Regions from separate parts of the Arthrobacter sp. 8AJ genome, predicted to be linked through region 2. Evidence: predicted binding sites of a transcription regulator. Region 2 holds the regulator's gene; the other holds the start of a gene.
The links. The regulator LexA, encoded in region 2, represses DNA repair genes until DNA is damaged. The targets are predictions, from matches to a motif close to TCGAACANNTGTTCGA.
Positions count from the first base shown of each region.

Region 1: the regulator LexA is predicted to act here: its motif matches at 9,644-9,659, upstream of BACI349Y_RS00720 (shikimate dehydrogenase).

Region 1 covers NZ_LR733289.1:156,429-166,935, reverse strand. Annotated here, with positions in the region: gene BACI349Y_RS00765 (3-oxoacid CoA-transferase subunit B) at 25-702, opposite strand; gene BACI349Y_RS00760 (3-oxoacid CoA-transferase subunit A) at 704-1,390, opposite strand; gene BACI349Y_RS00755 (thiolase family protein) at 1,390-2,604, opposite strand; gene pcaC (4-carboxymuconolactone decarboxylase) at 2,601-3,041, opposite strand; gene BACI349Y_RS00745 (alpha/beta fold hydrolase) at 3,038-3,856, opposite strand; gene BACI349Y_RS00740 (lyase family protein) at 3,849-5,327, opposite strand; gene pcaG (protocatechuate 3,4-dioxygenase subunit alpha) at 5,324-5,881, opposite strand; gene pcaH (protocatechuate 3,4-dioxygenase subunit beta) at 5,887-6,759, opposite strand; gene BACI349Y_RS00725 (bifunctional sugar phosphate isomerase/epimerase/4-hydroxyphenylpyruvate dioxygenase family protein) at 6,818-8,689, opposite strand; gene BACI349Y_RS00720 (shikimate dehydrogenase) at 8,689-9,570, opposite strand; gene BACI349Y_RS00715 (IclR family transcriptional regulator) at 9,726-10,507, opposite strand, start outside.
Region 2 covers NZ_LR733289.1:2,609,244-2,619,750, forward strand. Annotated here, with positions in the region: gene BACI349Y_RS12145 (MFS transporter) at 1-1,015, opposite strand, end outside; gene BACI349Y_RS12150 (SseB family protein) at 1,073-1,957, opposite strand; gene priA (bifunctional 1-(5-phosphoribosyl)-5-((5-phosphoribosylamino)methylideneamino)imidazole-4-carboxamide isomerase/phosphoribosylanthranilate isomerase PriA) at 1,979-2,725, opposite strand; gene BACI349Y_RS12160 (hypothetical protein) at 2,810-2,968, opposite strand; gene hisH (imidazole glycerol phosphate synthase subunit HisH) at 2,969-3,730, opposite strand; gene hisB (imidazoleglycerol-phosphate dehydratase HisB) at 3,727-4,353, opposite strand; gene BACI349Y_RS12175 (histidinol-phosphate transaminase) at 4,415-5,533, opposite strand; gene BACI349Y_RS12180 (LysM peptidoglycan-binding domain-containing protein) at 5,761-6,111, opposite strand; gene lexA (transcriptional repressor LexA) at 6,466-7,200, shown strand; gene BACI349Y_RS12190 (ATP-dependent DNA helicase) at 7,249-9,306, opposite strand; gene hflX (GTPase HflX) at 9,299-10,507, opposite strand, start outside.

The DNA of each region.
Region 1 (10,507 bases), 2.5 Mb from region 2:
CTAGGTGCGGTGACGGGCGCAGGCTCATCCGGCGGCGGGCGTGGCCTTGAGCGGGACGGGTACCAGGTCCTGGAGTTCCTCGAGGGTGCAGCCGAAGGTTTCACGGACGGTGACGCCGTCCGGGCCGGTGAGGAAGACGGCCTTGTCAGTGTAGACGCGGGTTACGCAGCCCACACCGGTGAGCGGGTAGGTGCAGGACTCCACGATCTTTGATGCGCCGTCGCGGGTCAGGAGGGTCATCATGACGAAAACGTCCTTGGCGCCGGTGGCGAGGTCCATGGCACCGCCGACGGCGGGGATGGCGCCGGGTGCGCCGGTGTGCCAGTTTGCCAGGTCACCGGTGATGGAGACCTGGAAGGCGCCCAGGACGCAGATGTCCAGATGGCCGCCGCGCATCATCGCAAACGAATCGGCATGGTGGAAGTACGAGGCGCCCGGGAGTTCGGTGACGGGGATCTTGCCGGCGTTGATCAGGTCATCGTCGATTTCGTCGCCCTTGGCTTCGGGGCCCATGCCGAGCATCCCGTTCTCCGTGTGCAGGGTGATGTTCTGGTCCTCGGTGAGGTAGTTGGACACCAGGGTTGGCTGGCCGATCCCCAGGTTCACGAAGGACCCGGACGCGATGTCCCTGGCCACGAGCCGGGCGAGCTCGTCCCGGCCCAGGGGGGTGGCAGAGGTCTGGAGGGTCGTTGCAGTGGTCATCTCAAGCCACCTTTCCTGCTGAGGCTGACACGGGGACCCGGACAACCGTGTTGACGTAAATGCCCGGCGTGACCACGTTCTCCGGGTCCAGCGCCCCGGTGGGGACGATCTCGGAAACCTGGACGATGGCTTGCTTGGCGGCCGCCGCCATGATGGGGCCGAAGTTCCGGGCGGTCTTGCGGTAGACGAGGTTGCCCTTTCCGTCGGCCTTGAGGGCTTTGATGAGGGCGACGTCGGCGTGGATGGGGGTCTCGAACACCTGGCCGCGGCCGTCGATGATGCGGGTTTCCTTGCCCTCGGCGAGCATGGTGCCGTAGCCGGTGGGGGTGAAGAACCCGCCGATGCCGGCGCCGGCGGCGCGGATCCGCTCGGCCAGGTTGCCCTGCGGCACCAGTTCGAGTTCGATTTCGCCGGCCTTGTACTTGGCGTCGAAATGCCAGGAATCGGACTGCCGCGGGAAGGAGCAGATCATCTTCTTCACCCGGCCTTCCTTGATCAGCAGGGCCAGGCCCTGGTCTCCCTGGCCGGCGTTGTTGTTCACCACGGTCAGGTCAGTGGCGCCGCAGTCCAGCAGCGCGTCGATCAGTTCGAACGGCTGGCCGGCGTTGCCGAACCCGCCGATCATCACGGTGGAGCCGTCCTTGATGCCGGCGACGGCGTCCTGGACCGAATCTACGAAGGTCAGCATTACTGGTCCTTTCCCGTGTTGGTTCCGGCGGCGGTCACGTTTTCGAGCACGACGGCCAGGCCCTGCCCCACGCCGATGCAGATGGCAGCGACACCCCAGCGTTCGCCGGAGGCCTGCAGGGACCGGGCCAGGGTGCCCAGGATCCGGGTCCCGGAAGCACCCAGCGGGTGCCCCATGGCAATCGCCCCGCCGTGCCGGTTCACGATCGAGTGGTCGACGCCCCAGGCGTTGATGCAGGCCAGGGACTGCGCGGCGAACGCTTCGTTAAGTTCGACAGCGCCCACCTGCTCCCAGCCGATGCCCGCCTTTTCGAGGGCCTTGTTCGCGGCCTCGACGGGGGCGTAGCCGAAGTACTGGGGATCGTTGGCGTGCGCGCCACGCCCGGCGATACGCGCCAGCGGGTCCAGCCCCAGCAGCCCCGCGGCCGCCTCGGACCCGATCCAGGCCGCGGAGGCGCCGTCGGACAACGGGGACGCGTTCCCCGCGGTGACCGTGCCGTTCTCCGCCCGGAACACGGTCTTGAGCCCGGCGAGCTTCTCCGCCGAAGAACCCGCCCGGATGCCCTCGTCGCGCACCAGGTCCGTGCCCGGGACCGGGGCGACCAGGTTGTCGTAGAAGCCCTCGTCCCAGGCGGCTGCGGACAGGTTGTGCGAGGCGGCGGCGAACTCATCCTGCGCCTCCCGGGTCACGCCGTACTTCTCGCGGAGCCGCTCGGTGGCCTCGCCCAGGGAAATGGTCCACTCCTTGGGCATGGCCTTGTTCACCAGGCGCCAGCCCAGCGTGGTGGACGCCAGGGTCATGTCACCGGCCGGGTACGGCTTCTCCGTCTTCGGCAGCACCCAGGGCGCGCGGGACATCGACTCGGCGCCACCGACGAGCATCAGGTCGGCGTCGCCCGCGTTGATCTGGCGGGAGGCGATGATGGCGGCATCCAGGGAGGAACCGCAGAGCCGGTTCACCGTGGTGCCCGGGATGGAAACCGGGAGCCCGGCCAGCAGCGTGCCCATCCGGGCGATGTTGCGGTTCTCCTCACCCGCCCCGTTCGCGTTGCCGAACACCACCTCATCAATCCGCTCAACATCAAGTCCCGGCGCCCGCTTGACGGATTCCTTGATCACGTGCGCGGCAAGGTCGTCCGGACGGACGGCGGCGAGGCCGGAGCCGAACTTTCCAAAGGGGGTGCGCACAGCGTCGTACACAAAAGCCTGGTTCATCGGGTGGTGTCCATTTCTCGAAAGACCTGTTGGGCGGTCTTGAAGGCGGTGTTGGCGGAGGGGACTCCGCAGTAGATGGCGGTCTGCAGCAGGATTTCCTTGATCTCATCCCTGCTGAGGCCGTTCCGGAGGGCGGCGCGGATGTGCATGGCCAGCTCCTCCCAGTGGCCGTGCGCCACCATGGCGGTGATGGTGACCGCGGAGCGCATCTGGCGGGTCAGGCCGGGCCGGGTCCAGATTCCGCCCCAGGCAATGCGGGTGATCATGTCCTGGAAGTCGTCGGTGAATTCGTCCTTGTTGGCGTTGGCCCGGTCCACGTGCGCGTCGCCCAGCACCTCGCGCCTGACCACCATGCCGCCGTCGTAGATTTCCTGGCTGGTGGCGCCGGGCTGGACCACGCCGTGGCGCTGCGCCCCGTCGTGTTCAGCGCCGCTCACTGGGCGGCCTGCCGTGATTCGGCCCAGCTGGCCAGGCTGCGCATCAGGTCCGCAACGTGTGCCGGAGCTTCGGCGGGTGCCAGGTGGGAGATGCCCTCCACGGTCACCGCCGTCGCGGTTCCGCCCCCGGCGGTGATTCCCGCTGCCACTTCCTCGGCCATGGCGGGCGTGGCGACGCCGTCCAGGGACCCGGCGATGACCTGGGTGGGGACGGTGATGCTGCCCAGCTCCTGCCGGACGTCGAATGCGGCCAGCGCCTCGCAGCAGAAGGCATAGCTGAACCGGTCGGCGTCGCGCAGGGCGTGCAGCAGGCGGCTGCTGAAATCGGGTTCCCGGTCCATGAAGCCCGGCGCGAACCAGCGCTCCGCGGACCCCTGGATCATGACCGGCGTGCCCTGGGTGCGGACGGTCTCGGCGCGCTCCAGCCACCCTTCGGGGGTGCCGATCTTGGCGCCGCTGTTCTGCACGGAAAGGCTCTTCAGCCGTTCCCCGTGCTTGATGCCCAGCTCAAGGCCGACGGCGCCGCCCAGGGAGACTCCTGCGCAGTGGAAGTTTTCACCGGGGGCGATGGAGTCCACCAGGTCCACGACGGCGTCAGCGAGCGCGGCGACGTCGAACGCTTCGGTGGCGGCGGGTGAGACGCCGTGGCCGGGAAGGTCCCAGGCCACCACGTCGTAGTCGTTGCCGAGCAGGGACGCCACCCTGTTCCACAGGATCGACGAGGTGCCCAGGGAGGGCCCCACCACCATCAAGGGGTGGTCGCCCAGGGGACGTTGCGGGGACAGCAGTGCTGCTTTCAAGGCCGGCTTAGCCACGGGAGGCTCCATTCGCGTCGGTGGTAGGGGAAGTGAATTCGGGAAAGGCGGCCAGGACGCGGCGGGCGATCTCCGCCGCCTGGCCCAGGTAGCTGGCGGGGTCCAGGAGCTCCTCCAGCCGGGCGTCAGGGACGACGGCGGCGGGGACGGCGTCCCGGAACAGCTTGCGGTAGGTGGCGGCTTGCTCCGGAGGGGGCGCCTGCAGCGTCTGGTCCACCACGTCCTGCAGCTGCTGCTTGCCGCTGCGGCCGTCCCTTTCCTCAAGCAGGGGGGCCACCGCGGCGCTGACGCCCTCAGCCAGCAGCAGCGGGCCGCACAGGTCAAGGTTGCGGCGCATGGCGTCCTGGAAAACCTGCAGCCCCCCGGCGAGTTCGCGGATGTGGCCAGCGGCGCCGAGGGCCAGGGCCAGCAGCTGGCGCAGGGCCGCCCATTCGGTGTGCCAGGCGCCGTCCGGGCGTTCGTCGTTGAAGTTGGCGGCAGCCACATGCAGCTGGGCGGCCAGCTGCGGTGCCTGCAGCGCGGCGCTGCGGACCAGGACGGACAGCACCGGGTTCTGCTTCTGCGGCATGGCGGAGGAGACGCCGCGCCCGGCCGCCCGCGGCTCGGCGACTTCAGCCACCTCGGGCCGGCTCAGGAACAGGACGTCGGCGGCGATCTTGCCGAAGGCGTCCAGCACGGATGCCAGCGCATGGCCCAGGGATGTGATGGCCAGGCGGTTGGTATGCCAGGGAGCCGCGGCCGGGGCCAGGCCCAGCTGGGCCGCCAGGGCGTCGGCCAGGGTAAACGGCGTGGCCTGGGAGCCATCCGTCAGCACGGTTCCGGCAGCGAGGGTCCCCGCCGCCCCGCCGAACTGGACCGGGAACTCCAGGTTTTCCAGTTGCCGCCCCGCGGCGGCCACGCCCTGGAACCATTGCGCGGCCCGCAGCCCGAAGGTGTAAGGCAGCGAATGCTGTGTCAGGCTCCTGCCCACGCACAGCGTGCCCGCATGCTGCCCGGCAAGGTCCGCGAGCGCCGTCGTGGTGCCTTTCAGGTCCGCCAGCACCGCGTGGACGGTGTTGCGGGCCAGCAGCATCAGGGCAGTGTCCAGCACGTCCTGGCTGGTCAGGGAGGTGTGCACGGCCTTCGCGGCACCAACTTGGGCGGCATCGAGGGCTGCCACGTTCTTCCGAAGGTCCGCCAGCAGCGGGATCACCGGGTTGCCGCCGCCCTGGGCGTGCAGCGCAATACCGGCCAGGTCGTAGCGCCCCGCCTCGGCGGCGGAGGCGACGACGGCGGCCGAACCGGCGGGTGCCAGCCCGGCCCGTTGCAGCACGGCGGCCCAGCCGGCTTCGACGGCGAGGATGGCCGCCAGCACTGCCCGGTCCCCCGTCAGCGCCGCCACCAACGGCGACGCTGAGACGGGGGTGAGCAGGCCGGTGTCGGCCTCTTCCGCGAAGGCGCGCAGGTCTCCCAAAGCGGCGGCGTGGGTCACTGGAAGTCCAGGAAGACCGTCTCGCCCTCACCCTGGAGGCGGATGTCCCAGGTGAGGCCGCCGTCGGGGTCGCGGCGGGCGATGAGCGTCTCGCGGCGCTCCGGCTCCAGCGAGCTCAGCAGCGGGTCATTGGCCAGTGCCTCGGTGTCCTCCGGCAGGTAGATGCGGGTGAACAGCCGGTTGGTCAGGCCGCGGGCGAAGAGTGCCACGGAAATGAACGGGGCCGCACCCGGCTTGGTGGGGCCGGGGTTGACGGTGGTGAAGGTGAAGACGCCGGAGTTGCCCACGGCGCCGCGGCCCCAGCCGGTGAAGGTGTAGCCGTCCCGGACCAGGGAACCGGTGCGCTGGACAACCTTGCCGTCCGCGTCGGGCTGCCAGATCTCCAGGATGGCGTCCGGGATGGTGTGGCCGGCGCCGTCGTAGACGGTGCCCTGCAGGCGGATGGAGCCCGGGAAGCCGGGGGGCAGGAGTTCGTTGTCCTTCTCGAACGGGAGCGCGTAGCCGTAGAACGGGCCCACGGTCTGGCCGGGGGTGGGTACCAGTTTGGTGCTCATCTTTCCTACTCCTCGTCGCCTGCGGCGCCAAGCGCCTCGTTTTCGGTCCAGGTCCGCTTCGGGCCGGTCAGGACGATGTCCCAGTTGTAGCCCAGGGCCCATTCGGGTTCGGTGATGCTGTGGTCATAGGTGGCAACCAGCCGGTCGCGGGCGTCCTGGTCCACGATGGTCTGGTAGATCGGGTCCAGCGGGAACAGCTGGTCGCCAGGGAAGTACATCTGGGTGATGATCCGCTGGGTGAACTCGGTGCCGAACAGCGAGAAGTGGATGTGCGCCGGCCGCCACGCGTTCAGGTGGTTCTTCCACGGGTAGGCGCCGGGCTTGATGGTGATGAACCGGTACGAGCCGTCCGGGCCGGTGATGCAGCGGCCGATGCCCGTGAAGTTGGGGTCGATGGGCGCGGGGTGCTGGTCACGCTTGTGGATGTAGCGGCCGGAGGAGTTGGCCTGCCAGATTTCCACGAGCTGTCCCGCCACCGGGCGGCCGTCGCCGTCCAGGACCTTGCCGGAGACGATGATCCGTTCGCCCAGCGGTTCGCCGTTGTGCTGGATGGTGAGGTCCGATTCCAGGGCGTGCACGTCCTGGTGCCCGAACGCCGGCGAGTACAGCTCGATGGTTTCCGGGTCCGCGTGCTGCAGGCTCTTGGTGGGGTGGCGCAGGATGCTGCTGCGGTACGGCGGGTAGTCCAGGCGCGGCTGGATCTCCGGCTGGCCGCCGTCCTTGAGGGCGCGCCGGTAAGCCTCGCCGATGGCGCTGATCTCTGCGCTGAGGTCCGCCTGCGACTCGATGGCCTTGTCCAGGGGCTGGTGGGCAGCCTTGGGTTCGGCCGGGGGCACGAGCTCCTCCGACTCCAGCTCGGCGTTGATGTCTTCCTTCACGGCTGGCTCCTTTCTGATCTGTTGGGTTTGTTGCGTCTGGGTACTGGGTGGTGCGGGTTTAGGTGGTGCGGTGCAGCGAGTCGTACTGGACGGCATGCCGCACCGGGGCGTTCGGGGCGCCGTAGCCGTCGTAGCCGCCGCGGCGTTCGACCATTTCGAAGAACACGCTGCCCACGGTGGCGGTGTAGAAGTGCAGGAACTCGCCCTCGGCATCCCGGTCGAACAGCAGGTTGAGTTCCTGCAGCGTGGCCAGGAATCCCGGTTCCAGGTCGAACCGCGCGTCCAGGTCCTCGTAGTAATTGGCCGGGATCTGCAGGAATTCCAGGCCGCGGTCCCGGGCGGCCCGGGCGGTGGCCACCAAGTCCTCCACGGCGAAGGCGATGTGTTCCTGATAGGTCTTGCGGGCCTGGTTCCGTGCCTGCTGGATGGGTGCCAGGTTGAGCACGAGCCGCACGGCGCCGTCGGAGGTCTGCATGACCTGGGACCGGACCAGGCCGTTGGGGCTGGGCACCTCGGCGAACGGCTGGGGCTCCAGGGCCAGGGCGCTGGTGTAGAAGAGGACAGCCTCGTCAAAGTGCTGCCACGGCTGGGCCAGGTTGACGTGGTCGATGACCGCCCTGGCTCCTGCCGACGGGTGTTCCAGCCCTTCCCCGAATTCGTGCGTCCACGCCGCGGTTCCGTCCGGGCTGCCCTGGCAGAGGAAGATCTCGGTGGAGTCCGGCGCGGCGATGCCCTGGAACACTTCCTCGTCCGCCTGGACCTTGCGGGCCACCACGGGGGCCTTGAGCTGCTGGGCGCGGGCGGAGGCGATCACGGGGGAATCAACGTCGAACCCCAGCGCGGCAATGGCCGGTTCCGCATGCTGCGCGGCCTGCTCGTTGATGATGACCCGGGCCTGCCCCATGGTCCACAGCTGGACGTCCTTGGTGCGGTGGCGGCCTTCGAACTGGAACCCGAGCTGGCCCAGGAGCTTCTCCAGCTGGGCGGTATCGTCCGCCTTGACCTCGGCAAAGTTGAAGCCGGCAGGTTCGTTGACCTTGGGCAGCGTGGCAAGTTCCATGGGATAACGACGGCGGAGCGCGGCTGCGTTGCCGGGCGCGGCTTCGGTGCCGGCGAGCCATTTGGCACTTTGCTCCTCCAGCCAGATCAGGGACCGCATGGCATCCACCGCGGTGCGCTCGACGTCCGACTGGCGGAAGACGTCGTTGAAGACCTCCAGCGACACGGGTCCGGTGTAGCCGGCGCGGACCACGTGGCCCATGAACTTGGCCAGCTCGAACTGCCCCTCGCCCGGGAAGACGCGGTAATGGCGGCTCCAGGACAGGACGTCCATGGAGAGCTTGGGGGCGTCCGCCACCTGGACGAAGAAGATCTTGTCCGGGTTGATGTCCTCGATCGGCGCCGTGTCCCAGTCGCGGGACAGGATGTGGAAGGAGTCCAGGCAGGTTCCCAGGTTGGGGTGGTCCACCATCTCCACCAGGCGGTAGGCGTGCTCGTAGTCGTTGACGTACTTGCCCCAGGCCAGGGCCTCATAGGCCACCTTGACGCCGTGGTCCCCCGCCAGGTTTGCGAGCTGTGCCAGTTGTTCGGCGCGGACGGCGTCGTCGTCAATGGTGGCGGTGGCAACGTTGGAGCACACCAGGATGGTGTCCATGCCCAGGCGGGCCATGAGCTTGAACTTGGCCTCGGCGCGGCGGAGGTTGGCCTTCAGCAGGTCCGGGGTGACGCCGTCGAAGTCGCGGAAGGGCTGGTACAGGTCCAGGCCGAGCCCCAGGTCCGCTGCCATCTTCCGCACGTCTTCGGGGCTGAGCGGTGAGGTGACCAGGTCCTGCTCGAAGATTTCGATGCCGTCAAAGCCGGCGATGGCGCAGGCCTGCATCTTTTCCTTCAGGGTGCCGGAGAGGCAGACCGTGGCGATTCCTGTGCGCATCAGGCGGCCACCTCCTCGGCGGCCACGAGCTCCAGGAAGTGCGAGCGCATGCGCTCCGGGTCGGCGTCCAGGCCGGTGAAGATCCGGAACGCGTCGGCGGCCTGGCCCACTGCCATCCTGCCGCCATCCAGGACCTCACAGCCCTTGGCGCGGGCGCCGCGGACCAGTTCGGTGTCGATCGGGCGGTAGACGATGTCCGCCACCCAGTGCCGGGGCTCGAGCAGGTCAAGGTCCAGCGGGACGCCGGGGTGGGCTGCCATTCCAACGGGAGTGCAGTGCACCAGGCCATCGGCCAGCGGCATCAGCTGCGGCAGCTCCGCCGTGGTGCGGGCCGTGACGGTGCTGTCCGGGAAAAAGCCCTGCAGCTCGGCAGCCCGTGCGGTGGCCCTGGCGGGGTCCATGTCCACCAGGTCCAGGGATTTAACGCCTGCGCTGAGCAGGGCATAGGCGACGGCGGACCCGGCACCGCCCGCGCCGAGCTGCACCACGCGGTCCAGCCGGGCGCCTGGAAGGCCGGAGGCGAGGGCGGCGGCGAAGCCGGAGAAGTCGGTGTTGTGGCCGATGAAGCGGCCGTCCCGGATGACCACGGTGTTGACGGCACCGAGGCGGCGCGCGTCCGGGCTGACCTCATCCAGGTGCTGCAGGACCAGCTGCTTGCAGGGATGGGTGATGTTCAGGCCGTTGAAGCCCAGGATGCGGGCACTGTCCAGGATGGCGCCCACCGATTCCCCGGTCAGCCCCAGTTCCAGCAGGTCGATGGGACGGTACAGGTAGCGCAGGCCCTGCACGTCACCTTCCCGTTCGTGCATGGGCGGCGTGAGCGATGGCGTAACGCCATCACCAACCAGCCCTACAAGGTAGGACTCAGTTCGATTGCTCATGCGTGCAGCTCCTTTGGTACGGCACCGGGCAGGCGCGGAACTCGGCCGCGCTGCGGGGTGATAGGGATTACGGTACAACAAATGTTCACTTATCGCACTATTGTTCTTCATGCGAACACGGTGTCGCCCCGGGGACGGTTGCTGGCCCCTTGGTGCTATCGCTGCGGCAGCCTGGCCGCCAGTTCGGCGGCGGCTTCCTGGAGCAGGGGAACGTGCGCCACCAGCCCCTCAAGGTCCAGCCGGAAGACCGGCACGGCAGTTGCCAGCGAGGCGAAGGCGTGCCCCTGGTCGTTGAGCAGCGGCACGGCCACGGCACGCATCCCCGCCTCGTTCTCCTCGTCCATGACGGCGTAACCCTGCCGGCGGACCTTTTCGATCTCAGCCCGGAAAGCGCGGCGGTCCGTCACGGACTTGTCAGTCAGCGCCTCCAGCGGGAGCTCCGCCAGTAGCTTCTCCCGTTCCGCATCCTCGGCAAAAGCCACCAGGGCCTTGCCCACGGCGGTGGTCGAGAGCGAGCCGAGGTGGCCGGGGTCACTGGTCACGCGGAAGGTCTGCGGCCCGTCCACCTTGCTGACGGTCAGGTGGTGCAGGCCGTCGCGGACGCTGAGGATGGTGGCCTCGCCGGTCTGCTCGGTGACACGGCGGAGAATGGGCATGGCCGTACCCGCGAAGCCATGGTGGTTGGAGACGCGCTGCCCCAGCTGGAAGATCCGCAGGCCCAGGTGGTAGCGGCGGCCGTCCGGCTCGTAGTCGACAAAGCCGTCGCGGGTCAGGGAGCCCAGCAGGCGGTAGGTGGTACTGAAGGGAAGTTCGGCGCGGCGGGAAATTTCTGCGGCACTGGCACCGCGGGGTTCATCACCCAGGAGGACCAGCAGCCCCAGGGCCTTGCCCACCATGTCCGTGCGGTCGGCGGGACGGGCGCCCACTTTGCCTTCCG
Region 2 (10,507 bases):
TCCACGTGTCGTGGGCGAAGGCCATGGGCAGCGTCAGCGCGGCCATGCCCAGCAGCAGGATGACAGGTGGAATGGGCCGGTGCATGGCGCCGTAAATCAGGCCGCCCAGCACAGAGGCAGCGCACCAGAAGACAAAGACAATTCCGATTTCGCTCTGGTGGCCGCCGGTTTCCAGGGCCGCGACAATGCCGACGTCGGTGCCGCTGAGGACCATGCCCGCGCCGGCGGCAACGGCGAAGAGTGCCGCGACCGTGGCGGTGAACCAGGCGAAGCCCCCGGCCAGCCTCCCCCGCAGGCCGCCCTGCGCCGCGCTGGTGGCCGCGCCCGCAGGGGCCAGCTCCGCGGCCGCTTCCTGGACATGCGCCGGTGCCGTGGAGACGACGGCGACTTCCGCAGCGTGCTGTTCATCCTCGACGCATTCGACCGTTTGGTCCCGGCTGCGGGTGGGCGGGTTGAACCACATGAGGAACAGCCCGGCGAGGGACGTAGCCACGCCCACCACTGTCAGTCCCGCAGTAGTGTGGCCGCGGGTAGCTACGACGGCGCCGGCGGCCGGCCCGATCATGAACACGAATTCCGTGGTGATGGCGTCCAGGGCAAACGCGGTGCGCCGCTGGTCACCCTCGGCCAGGACACCCAGGGATTGCCGCACCACGCTGAAAATGGGCAATGTGAGCAGGCCGCCCACGAAGACCAGCGGCAGGAGCCACTGGTACGACACATGGGGCACGATGGACCAGATCACGGTCTCCGAGATGACCGACGGGATGAGGGCGGTCCGCAACCCCACGGTATCCACGCGCCTCCCCCGCCACGGCGCCCCGAGGGCAATGCCGATGGTCATGACCGCCGCTGCAGCGCCGGCTGCGGCGTAGCCCTGGCCCAGGGTGAGGACAATGTGCAGGGTCAGCAGGACCCCCGCGGCTGAATGCGGGATGCGGGCAACCATGCCCACCAGCAGCAGCCGCCGGATCGGCCGGATGGCGAGCAACTCCCGGTAGAGAGCGAAATTCACGAAGCGGTCCTTCAGGGTATTCCGCTGTACCGGCGGGGATCACCCACCCTGCAGCGGTTAATCGGGAGCGCGCCTCAGTTTGATTTCAAGGGAGTCGACGCGCTCCCCAAACAATACATTCTGTGACCACTCTGACTGCAGGCCGGCCACCAGCTCCTGCACACCGGCAGCGTCGAGGCCGTCTTCAAGGTAAAGCACCACTTGCAGCTCCGGCCCGGCACCACCGCCTGGAACAACAGAGCCGTCGGCGGCCATGGCGGCCACTCCCCTGCCAGGCAGCAGCTCGATGCCGCGGACAGCCGCGAAGCCGGCGGCAGCGGTGCCCATTTCGGCGGCAAGCTCCTGGTCACTGTAGGAAGGGGTCCAGCCATGCTGCTGGGCGAGGGCCCAGACACCGGGCCTGCGCACCACGAACGTCACGTCGGCGCCCGGATCCAGGACCAGGAGTTCTGCACCTTCGGCGACGGCCGAGAGCGCCGCGCGGGCGGCGTAGACGGCCACCGGACGGGCCTCGGGATGCCATGCGGACAATGCGTCCGCCGAGGTGAAGGCCGGCAGCGCAGTCCGTCCGTCCGCAGCCTTCAGCGTCACCAGCGCCATATCCGCCTGTTTGTCGGCGTGCAGCCCGTGCTCTGTTTCTGCCTCTTCAGCCAGCTGCGCCACGATGGGAATGAAGACCCGGGCCGTGGCCAGCGACGCAACGACGTCAGCCTCGTCGCCCCGCCCCTGGCGGAGCGCGGCAATTGCGCCGAGGTAGCCGGCGTCGGCCGTTCCGTCGTCGTCCTCGAAGTTGTGGATCTTTGCGTCCTCACCGGCGAGGCTGCGGCCGGCCCATGGCTGTCCCGCGGAGTCCGTGGCACCACCGGCGCCGGCCAGCGCCGCCGCGATATGTCCGGGCAGGTGGCGGGCGGGAGGGTTTACCGGTTCTTCGGAGCTGGGCATGGCCGGGCTGCTTCCCCGCGCCTAGCGGCGGCCGGCGACGTCGAGGGCTTCGGGCAGCGTGAAGGCTCCGGCGTAGAGGGCCTTGCCCACAATGGCGCCTTCGACGCCCAGGGGAACCAGCGAGCGGAGGACCTTGAGGTCGTCCAGGCTGGAGATGCCGCCGGAGGCCACCACGGGCTTGCCGGTCTTCTCCACCATCTGGCGCAGGAGTTCAACGTTCGGGCCCTGCAGGGTGCCGTCCTTGGTCACATCGGTCACCACATAGCGGGCGCAGCCGGCCTCTTCGAGGCGGCCCAGCACGTCCCACAGGTCCCCGCCTTCCTTCGTCCAGCCACGGCCGGCCAGGGTGGTCCCCCGGACGTCAAGGCCGACGGCGATCTTGTCGCCGAAGCGCTCGATGGCCCGGGCAGTCCACTCCGGGTTTTCCAGTGCCGCGGTCCCGAGGTTGACGCGTGCCACACCCAAATCGAGGGCTGCTTCCAGGGTCTCGTCATCGCGGAGGCCGCCCGAGAGCTCCACCTTGATGTCCAGCCTGCCCACCACCTCGCGGAGCAGGTCGGCGTTGGAGCCACGCCCAAACGCTGCGTCAAGGTCCACCAGGTGAACCCATTCGGCGCCCTGCTGCTGCCAGTTCAGCGCCGCTTCGAGGGGCGTTCCGTAGCTGGTTTCGCTTCCTGCCTCGCCCTGGACCAGCCGGACGGCCTGGCCGTTGACGACGTCGACGGCAGGCAGCAGTTCAAGTACCGGCAGGTCATGTGCGGTGGTCATACTCATCCTCGGTGTTGGTTCTTCGGTTTCGGGCAAAGGCGGGTGGAAGTCGGCGCGCTCAGGCAGTGCCGCGGAGCCCCTGGATCAGCCGGCCGGCAGCGTGAGCAGGTAGGCGGCGACCAGCGACATGGCGGCCAGGATATAAAAGGCCACCTGGGTCCAGGGGGGCTTGCGCTGCTGCCGGAACGAGATGCCGCCGCCAATCAGCAGGCCGGCGAGGCCCGTCAGGAGTACGGGCCACATCTAGGCGTCACTGCCGGCGTCGGCGGCCGGGGCGCCGGAGTCAGCGGCGGCCGGCTTGCGCAGGCCTTCCACCCAGTTGCGCAGGAGCCGCGCACCGGCATCGCCGGACTTTTCGGGGTGGAACTGGGTGGCGCAGAGCGGGCCGTTTTCTACGGCGGCGATGAACGGTCCGCCATGCTCGGACCAGGTAACCAGGGGCGGCGCCATCCGGGGCTGGATGACGTCGAAGTTCCATTCCTGCACGCCGTAGGAGTGCACGAAGTAGAACCGCTCATTTTCGACGCCGGCAAAGAGTTTCGAGCCTTCGGGGACCTTGACGGTGTTCCAGCCCATGTGCGGAACAACTTCGGCGGGGAGTGCCTCCACCTTGCCGGGCCATTCGCCGATGCCCTGCGCTTCGGTGCCGTGTTCGACGCCGGCTTCAAACAGGACCTGCAGGCCCACGCAGATCCCAAGGACCGGGCGGCCGCCTGCCACGCGCCGGCCGATGAGCCGGATGCCGTCCACGGCCTTGAGCTCGCGCATCACGGTCTCGAACGCGCCGACGCCCGGCACCACCAGGCCGTCCGCGTTCAGCACGTCCTCCGGCTTGGCGCTCAGGACCACTTCCGCGCCGGCACGTTCCAGCGCGCGCACGGCCGAGCGGACGTTCCCGGACCCGTAGTCCAGCACCGTGACCGTGGGCTTGCCCTCCGGCGACGGCAGGCTGCGCGACGCCGACGGGTCGATGATTGCCCCGTCCTTCAGGACCTGCCCGCTCACAGCGCACCCTTGGTGGACGGGATGCCCTCAACCCGGGGATCCGGTTCGACGGCGGCGCGGAGGGCGCGGGCAAAGGCCTTGAACTGTGCCTCGACGATGTGGTGCGGGTCCCGGCCGGCAATCACGTTCATGTGCAGGCAGATGCCGGCGTGCAGGGTGATGGCCTCGAACACGTGGCGGGTCAGGGACCCGGTGAAGTGGCCGCCGATCAGGTGGTATTCCTGGCCCGCCGGCTCACCCCCGTGCACCAGATACGGGCGGCCGGACACGTCCACCACCGCATTGGCAAGGGCCTCATCCAGCGGCACGGTGGCTTCGCCGAACCGGCGGATCCCTGCTTTGTTGCCCAGGGCGGTCCGCAGGACCTCGCCGAAGGTGATGGCGACGTCCTCCACGGTGTGGTGGACGTCGATGAGGGTGTCGCCGGTGGCCTTGACCGTCATGTCGATCAGCGAGTGCTTGCACAGGGCGGTCAGCATGTGGTCATAGAACGGCACCGAGGTATCGATGTCCGACACGCCGGTTCCGTCGAGGTTGATCTCCACGAGTACGGAGGACTCGCTGGTGGCACGCTCCATGCGGGCGGTCCGGGCAGCAGCCGTATTCGATCCGGTTGGACTCATGGTGAAGGATCCTTAGTGGGAGAAGGAGTGGTTCAAGGCGACCAGCGCCGCAGTATCAAGTCTAGGCGTGAAGCGCGGCGTGGCCGGCAAGGATGCGTTCCAGGGACGTGAGGAAGGCTGTGGTTTCCGCCTCAGTGCCTGCGGTGACCCGGAGGTGGCCGGGGATGCCCACGTCCCGGATGAGCACGCCCGCGTCCAGCAGTTCCTGCCAGACCTGGTGCGGATTTTCCAGGCCGCCAAAGAACACGTAGTTGGAGTCCGACGCGGCGGGCTTGAGGCCCATCCTGGTCAGTTCGGCCACGATGCGGTCCCGCTGCTTCTTAATGTCCTCGACGTCGGCCATGAGCGCTTCGCGGTGTTCGAGTGCGGCCAGGGCGGTGGCCTGGGTGATGGCGGACAGGTGGTACGGCAGGCGGACCAGGCGCAGGGCGTCGGTGACCTCGGGTGCAGCGGCCATGTAGCCGAGCCGGGCCCCCGCCAGGGCGAACGCCTTGCTCATGGTGCGGGACACGATCAGCCGCTCACGGCCGGGCAGGAGCGTCAGCGCGCTGGGCGTTCCGTCGTGCGCGAACTCGTGGTACGCCTCATCGACTATGACGATGGCCTGGCTGTCCGAACCGGCCTCGTAGACGGCCTCCACGACGTCCAGCCCAAGTCCGGTCCCGGTGGGGTTGTTGGGCGAGCAGAGGAACACGATGTTCGGCTGCAGTTCCTTGACCTGGCGCGCGGCCGACTCCGCGCTGAGGTCATAGCCCTCCGCGCGCTCCCCGGTGATGTACTGCGTGTCTGTTCCGCTGGCCAGCAGGGGGTACATGGAGTACGTGGGCGGGAAACCCAGTGCGGTGCGGCCCGGACCGCCAAAGGCCTGGAGGATCTGCTGGAGGACCTCGTTGGAACCGTTGGCGGCCCACAGGTTGGTTTCATGGAGCCCATGCCCGAGGTATTCGGCCAGGGCCTTCCGGAGCGCGGTGAACTCACGGTCCGGGTAACGGTTTAGACCCGCAGCGGCCTCCGTCACGGCGGCACTGATGGCTGCGCGCACGTCGGCGGGGACGCCATGGGTGTTTTCATTGACGTTCAGCAGAATGGGGACGTCCAGTTGGGGCGCCCCGTAAGGGGTCAGGCCGCGGAGGTTGCTGCGGAGGGGAAGCCGGTTCAGACGTTCTAGCTGGTCGTTCACCTGAACAGTTTAGTTGCCGCGGCAACGACCGGAAAATGTGACGGTTCCTGTTCGCCCTCGGCATGTCCCGCGGCGGCCCGCTCCAGGGCTTGCCAGCCAGCCAGGCAGGCCACCCTCGCAGAGGCCACGAACTCAGGGGTGGCGCCGGTCAGTGGGCGGCCGGTCAGTGGGCGGCCGGTCAGTGGGCGGCCGGTCAGTGGGCGGGGACGGTCAGTGAGTGGGGACGGTCAGTGAGTGGGGACGAAGAGCTGCTGGCCCGGAAGAACGGTGCCCGCGGCAAGGTTGTTGAGCTGGACGATGTCCGCCACGACGTCCCGGGCGTCCCGGTCCGGAGCGACGGCGCCCGCAATGGCCCACAGCGACTGGCCGGACTGCACGGTCACCGTGACGGTGGGCGTCACGGCAAGGTCGGCGGCCGAGTCCGAGGCCTTGGCCGGGGAGTGGAAGAGGCCCGAAAGCGACAGCAGGAGTACAGCCAGGAGCACGAGCGGAACTCCGATCAGGACGATCCTCCCCCGGCGGGTCAGCCGCAGGGGTGCGGACGAAGGTGAAACCTGGTGAAGAGATAAAGCTGACATGAACTAAGCCCTCCTGGACTTGCCGTGCTGCCCGGGTGTCCGCCCGCTGCTGCCTTGCCGTTCATATCGCGCCGGGACTTCTCCCGGCCGCGTATTCGAATGGGGCACCTGCTGGTTAGAACACATGTTCGAACTTTGCTTGTTAAGTTTTAGCACCTATCAACGAACAATGTCGAGACTCGCTAGAACAAATGTTTGAAAAAGCAATGTGGCTGGCCTAGTTTTGAAACCACAGAACATCCACCACTGAAGTTGAACAGCAGGGTCTGACAATGACAGTGGGAGTCCTTCCGGCGGCACTGTGGAACAGCCGCACACGGAAGATCCGGCGGCAAGCGAAAGGCATTGGCGAATATGGCAGCAGCAGCCGCCGGGGGCAGGACCGCCCCGCAATCCAAGAGGACAGCCAAGGGCCTGACCCCACGGCAGAAAAAGATCCTCGAAACCATCCAGCGCTCGGTCAACGAGAACGGTTATCCGCCCTCCATGCGCGAGATCGGCGATACCGTCGGCCTTGCGAGCCTGTCCAGCGTGACCCACCAGCTCTCACAGTTGGAGAAGCTGGGTTACCTGCGCCGCGACCCCAAGCGGCCGCGCGCCATGGAAGTGCTGATGCCGCTCACGCTCGACGGCGGGGGCAAAGGCGCCGGCGCGTCTCCTGCGCCGCAGGCTGCGGGCGGCGGCGCCACGGTCACCGAACTGCCCACCGCGCTGGATACGGCCATGGTTCCGCTGGTGGGCCGGATTGCCGCCGGCGGCCCCATCCTCGCCGAACAGCTCGTGGAAGACGTCATGCCGCTGCCCCGCCAGCTGGTGGGCCAGGGCGAACTTTTCATGCTGAGGGTGGCCGGTGACTCCATGGTGGACGCCGCCATTTGCGACGGCGACTGGGTGGTGGTGCGGCGGCAGGCTGACGCTGCCAACGGGGACATTGTTGCTGCCCTGCTGGACGACGAGGCGACCGTGAAGACGTTCCGCCAGCGCGACGGACACACCTGGCTGCTCCCCCAGAACACGCAGTACGAACCAATCCTGGGCGACCACGCCACCATCATGGGCAAGGTCGTCTCAGTCCTGCGTTCGCTCTAGCCTGCGCACGCCTGCGCGGCATCCGCGCAGGCGTTGTCCGGCGGTTTCTCAGGAAGCGTCGGCACCAAGCCGGGTGAGCGCAGCCAGCGCCTTGGCGCGATCGGTGGTGGCCCAGAACGGGGGCAGCGCCCCGCGCAGGAATCCCGCATAGCGTTCGGTGGCCAGCCGTGAGTCCAGGACAGCCACCACCCCTTTGTCCCCGGTAGACCTGATCAGGCGGCCGGCGCCCTGCGCAAGCCGGATGGCCGCGTGGGTGGCAGAAACGGACATGAAGCCGTTTCCCCCTGCCTGCGCCACGGCACGCGAACGCGCCGTCATCAGGGGATCGTCCGGCCGCGGGAAGGGGATGCGGTCTATCACCACCAGCCGGCAGGATCCTCCGGGAACGTCGACGCCCTGCCACAGGGACATGGTTCCGAAGAGGCAGGTGTCCGGTTCGTCGGCGAATTGCTTCACCAGGGCGGTCATGGTCGACTCGCCCTGGCAGAGAACAGTCATATTGAGCTTGGGCCGGAGGGCATCGGCGGCCTCTTCGGCGGCCCGACGCGAGGAGAACAGGCACAGGGCGCCCCCACCGGATGCCTTGATGAGTGCTTCGAGTTCTGACAGCGCTTCCGGTGACACGCCGCGGCCGGGCTTGGGCAGGTGGCCGGCGACGTAGAGGATGCCCTGTTTGGGATAGTCGAAGGGCGAGCCAACATCCACGCCCGTCCAGCTGGGGGCTCCGTCGCCTACCAGGCCCAGTCCCCCGGCCGCCGGTTCAAAGGCGGAGCCAATGGCCAGGGTGGCAGAGGTCAGCACGACGGTATGGTCCGCAAAAAGCCCCTCCCGCAGCCTGCCGGCGACGGACAGCGGGGCTATGTTAATCAGCACCGGTGCACTGTCATCGGGCGCTGAGTATCCCTGGCCGGGGTCGAAGGTGCTGGCGCGGGAAAACCACACCACTTCGCGGTTCTCGCGTGCAGCAATGAGCCTTTCGCAGAGTTCCAGGATGAGCATCAGCCGGGAACGCGCCAGCTGCCGCCCGCCGTCGGCTGTGGTGTTGCTGTCCCCTTTGGAATCGGACAACGCGGCCCGGCACGCTTCACGCAATTGGTCCACGCAGTCGAGCTGTTCATCATTCAGCCCGTTGGGAAGCAGACCGTTCGGCGCGCCGGCAAGAGCCAGCTCCAGGTTTGCAGCTGCGGCGTTCAGGGCATCAACGGTGATGGCGGTATGTTTCCGGGCACCCGAAGCGGCAGCGTGGACCATGGCCACGGACAACTGTCCGGACACGGCGCCAGTGACCCGGTCCTGCAGTTCGTGCGCTTCGTCCACCACCACGACGTCGTATTCGGGCAGGACCGCGAGTCCCTCGAACGCGCTGACGGCCAGCATGGCGTGGTTGGTCACCACCACATCGGCGTCGGCTGCGTCCTGGCGGGCGAGTTCGCTGAAGCATTCGGCGGCCATTGGGCATTTCTGTGCCCCCAGGCATTCCATCGAGGTCACGGAAACCTGGCGCCAGGCACGGTCGGTCACACCCGGCAGGAGCTCGTCCCTGTCGCCGGTGGCTGTCTTTTCAGCCCATTCGCGGAGCCGCACCACTTCCTTGCCAAGCTGCGACGATGGTCCGCCCACGGAAGCAGCGAAATGTGGAACGCTGGTGTCCTCTCCCAGGGAGAAGAGCTGACCTTCCGAGGGTTCCTCTGACGGGAACCCGCCTTCAAGCTTATGGCGGCAAACGTAGTTGGACCGCCCCTTGACCAGGGCAACCTTGACCGGCCGGTCCAGTGCCGGCGTGATGTTCTTCAGGAGCCGGGGCAGGTCCCTGCCCACAATCTGGGTCTGCAATGCCAGCGTGGCCGTGGACACCAGGGCCGGCTTGTTGCTTTCCAGGGCATGGGCGATAAGCGGCACCAGGTAGGCGAGCGATTTGCCGGTGCCGGTGCCTGCCTGGACCAACAAGTGGTTGCCCGTTTCGATGGCCCGGGCCACCTGGCGGGCCATTTCGTGTTGTCCGCTGCGGCTTTGTCCGCCCATGCCGGCGACGGCGCGGTCGAGCAGTTCAATAACGAACTGCTCGCCCGCCGTCTGCGCAGCTTCGCCGGCCGCGGGGTCAGTCATTGACGACGAATGGTTCCAGTTCAGACGCGAGGCCCTCCCGGACCATCACGGCAGCCCTGGTGCCTGCCTCAACGTGGTCCAGGCTGAGGATTTCGGCGTCGGACTCGTGGAGCTTGCTGAGCAGGTCCCCGCGGTCGTACGGAATGAGCAGCTCCATCTTGACCGATGGCCGGGGAATGGACTCACTGATGGCCTTTAGGAGTTCCGGAATGCCCTCCCCCGTCCGGGCGGAGACCACCACGTGCCGCGGCTCGCGCTGCTTCAGCCGTTCCACCACGAAGGGGTCGGCCGCATCGGCCTTGTTCAGGACGATGATTTCCGGCACCTTGCGGGCATCGACTTCGCTGAAGACCTTCCGGACCGCTGCGATCTGCCCTTCGGGGTCAGGGTGCGAAACGTCCACCACGTGCAGGATCAGGTCCGAGTCGGCGACCTCTTCCAGGGTGGAACGAAAGGCTTCCACCAACTGGGTGGGCAGCGAACGGACGAATCCGACGGTGTCGGCCAGGGTGTACCCCAGGCCGTCAGCGGTTTCGGCCTTGCGGACGGTGGGATCCAGCGTGGCGAACAGCGCGTTCTCCACGAGGACACCTGCGTCCGTGAGCCTGTTCAGCAGCGAGGACTTGCCGGCGTTGGTGTACCCGGCGATTGCCACGGAGGGCACTTCGTTACGACGGCGGTTGGCCCGTTTGGTCTCGCGGGCCGGCTTCATGGCGGCAATTTCGCGCCGCAGCTTTGCCATGCGGGTACGGATCCGGCGCCGGTCCAGTTCGATCTTGGTCTCACCGGGACCACGCGAGCCCATGCCGGCAGCAGCGCCGCCCACCTGGCCACCGGCCTGGCGGGACATCGACTCGCCCCAGCCGCGCAGGCGGGGAAGGAGGTATTCCAGCTGTGCCAGTTCCACCTGGGCCTTGCCTTCACGGCTCTTGGCATGCTGCGCGAAGATGTCCAGGATCAGGGCCGTGCGGTCGATGACCTTGACCTTGACGATGTCCTCAAGGCCGCGGCGCTGGGAAGGTGCCAGTTCGGCGTCCACCACCACGGTGTCCGCGCCGGTGGCCATGACGATGTCCTTCAGCTCCTGGGCCTTGCCGGAACCCAGGAACGTCCCGGGGTCCGGTTTGTCGCGGCGCTGCACCAACCCGTCGAGGACCTCCGAACCGGCGGTCTCGGCGAGGGCGGCGAGCTCACGCAACGA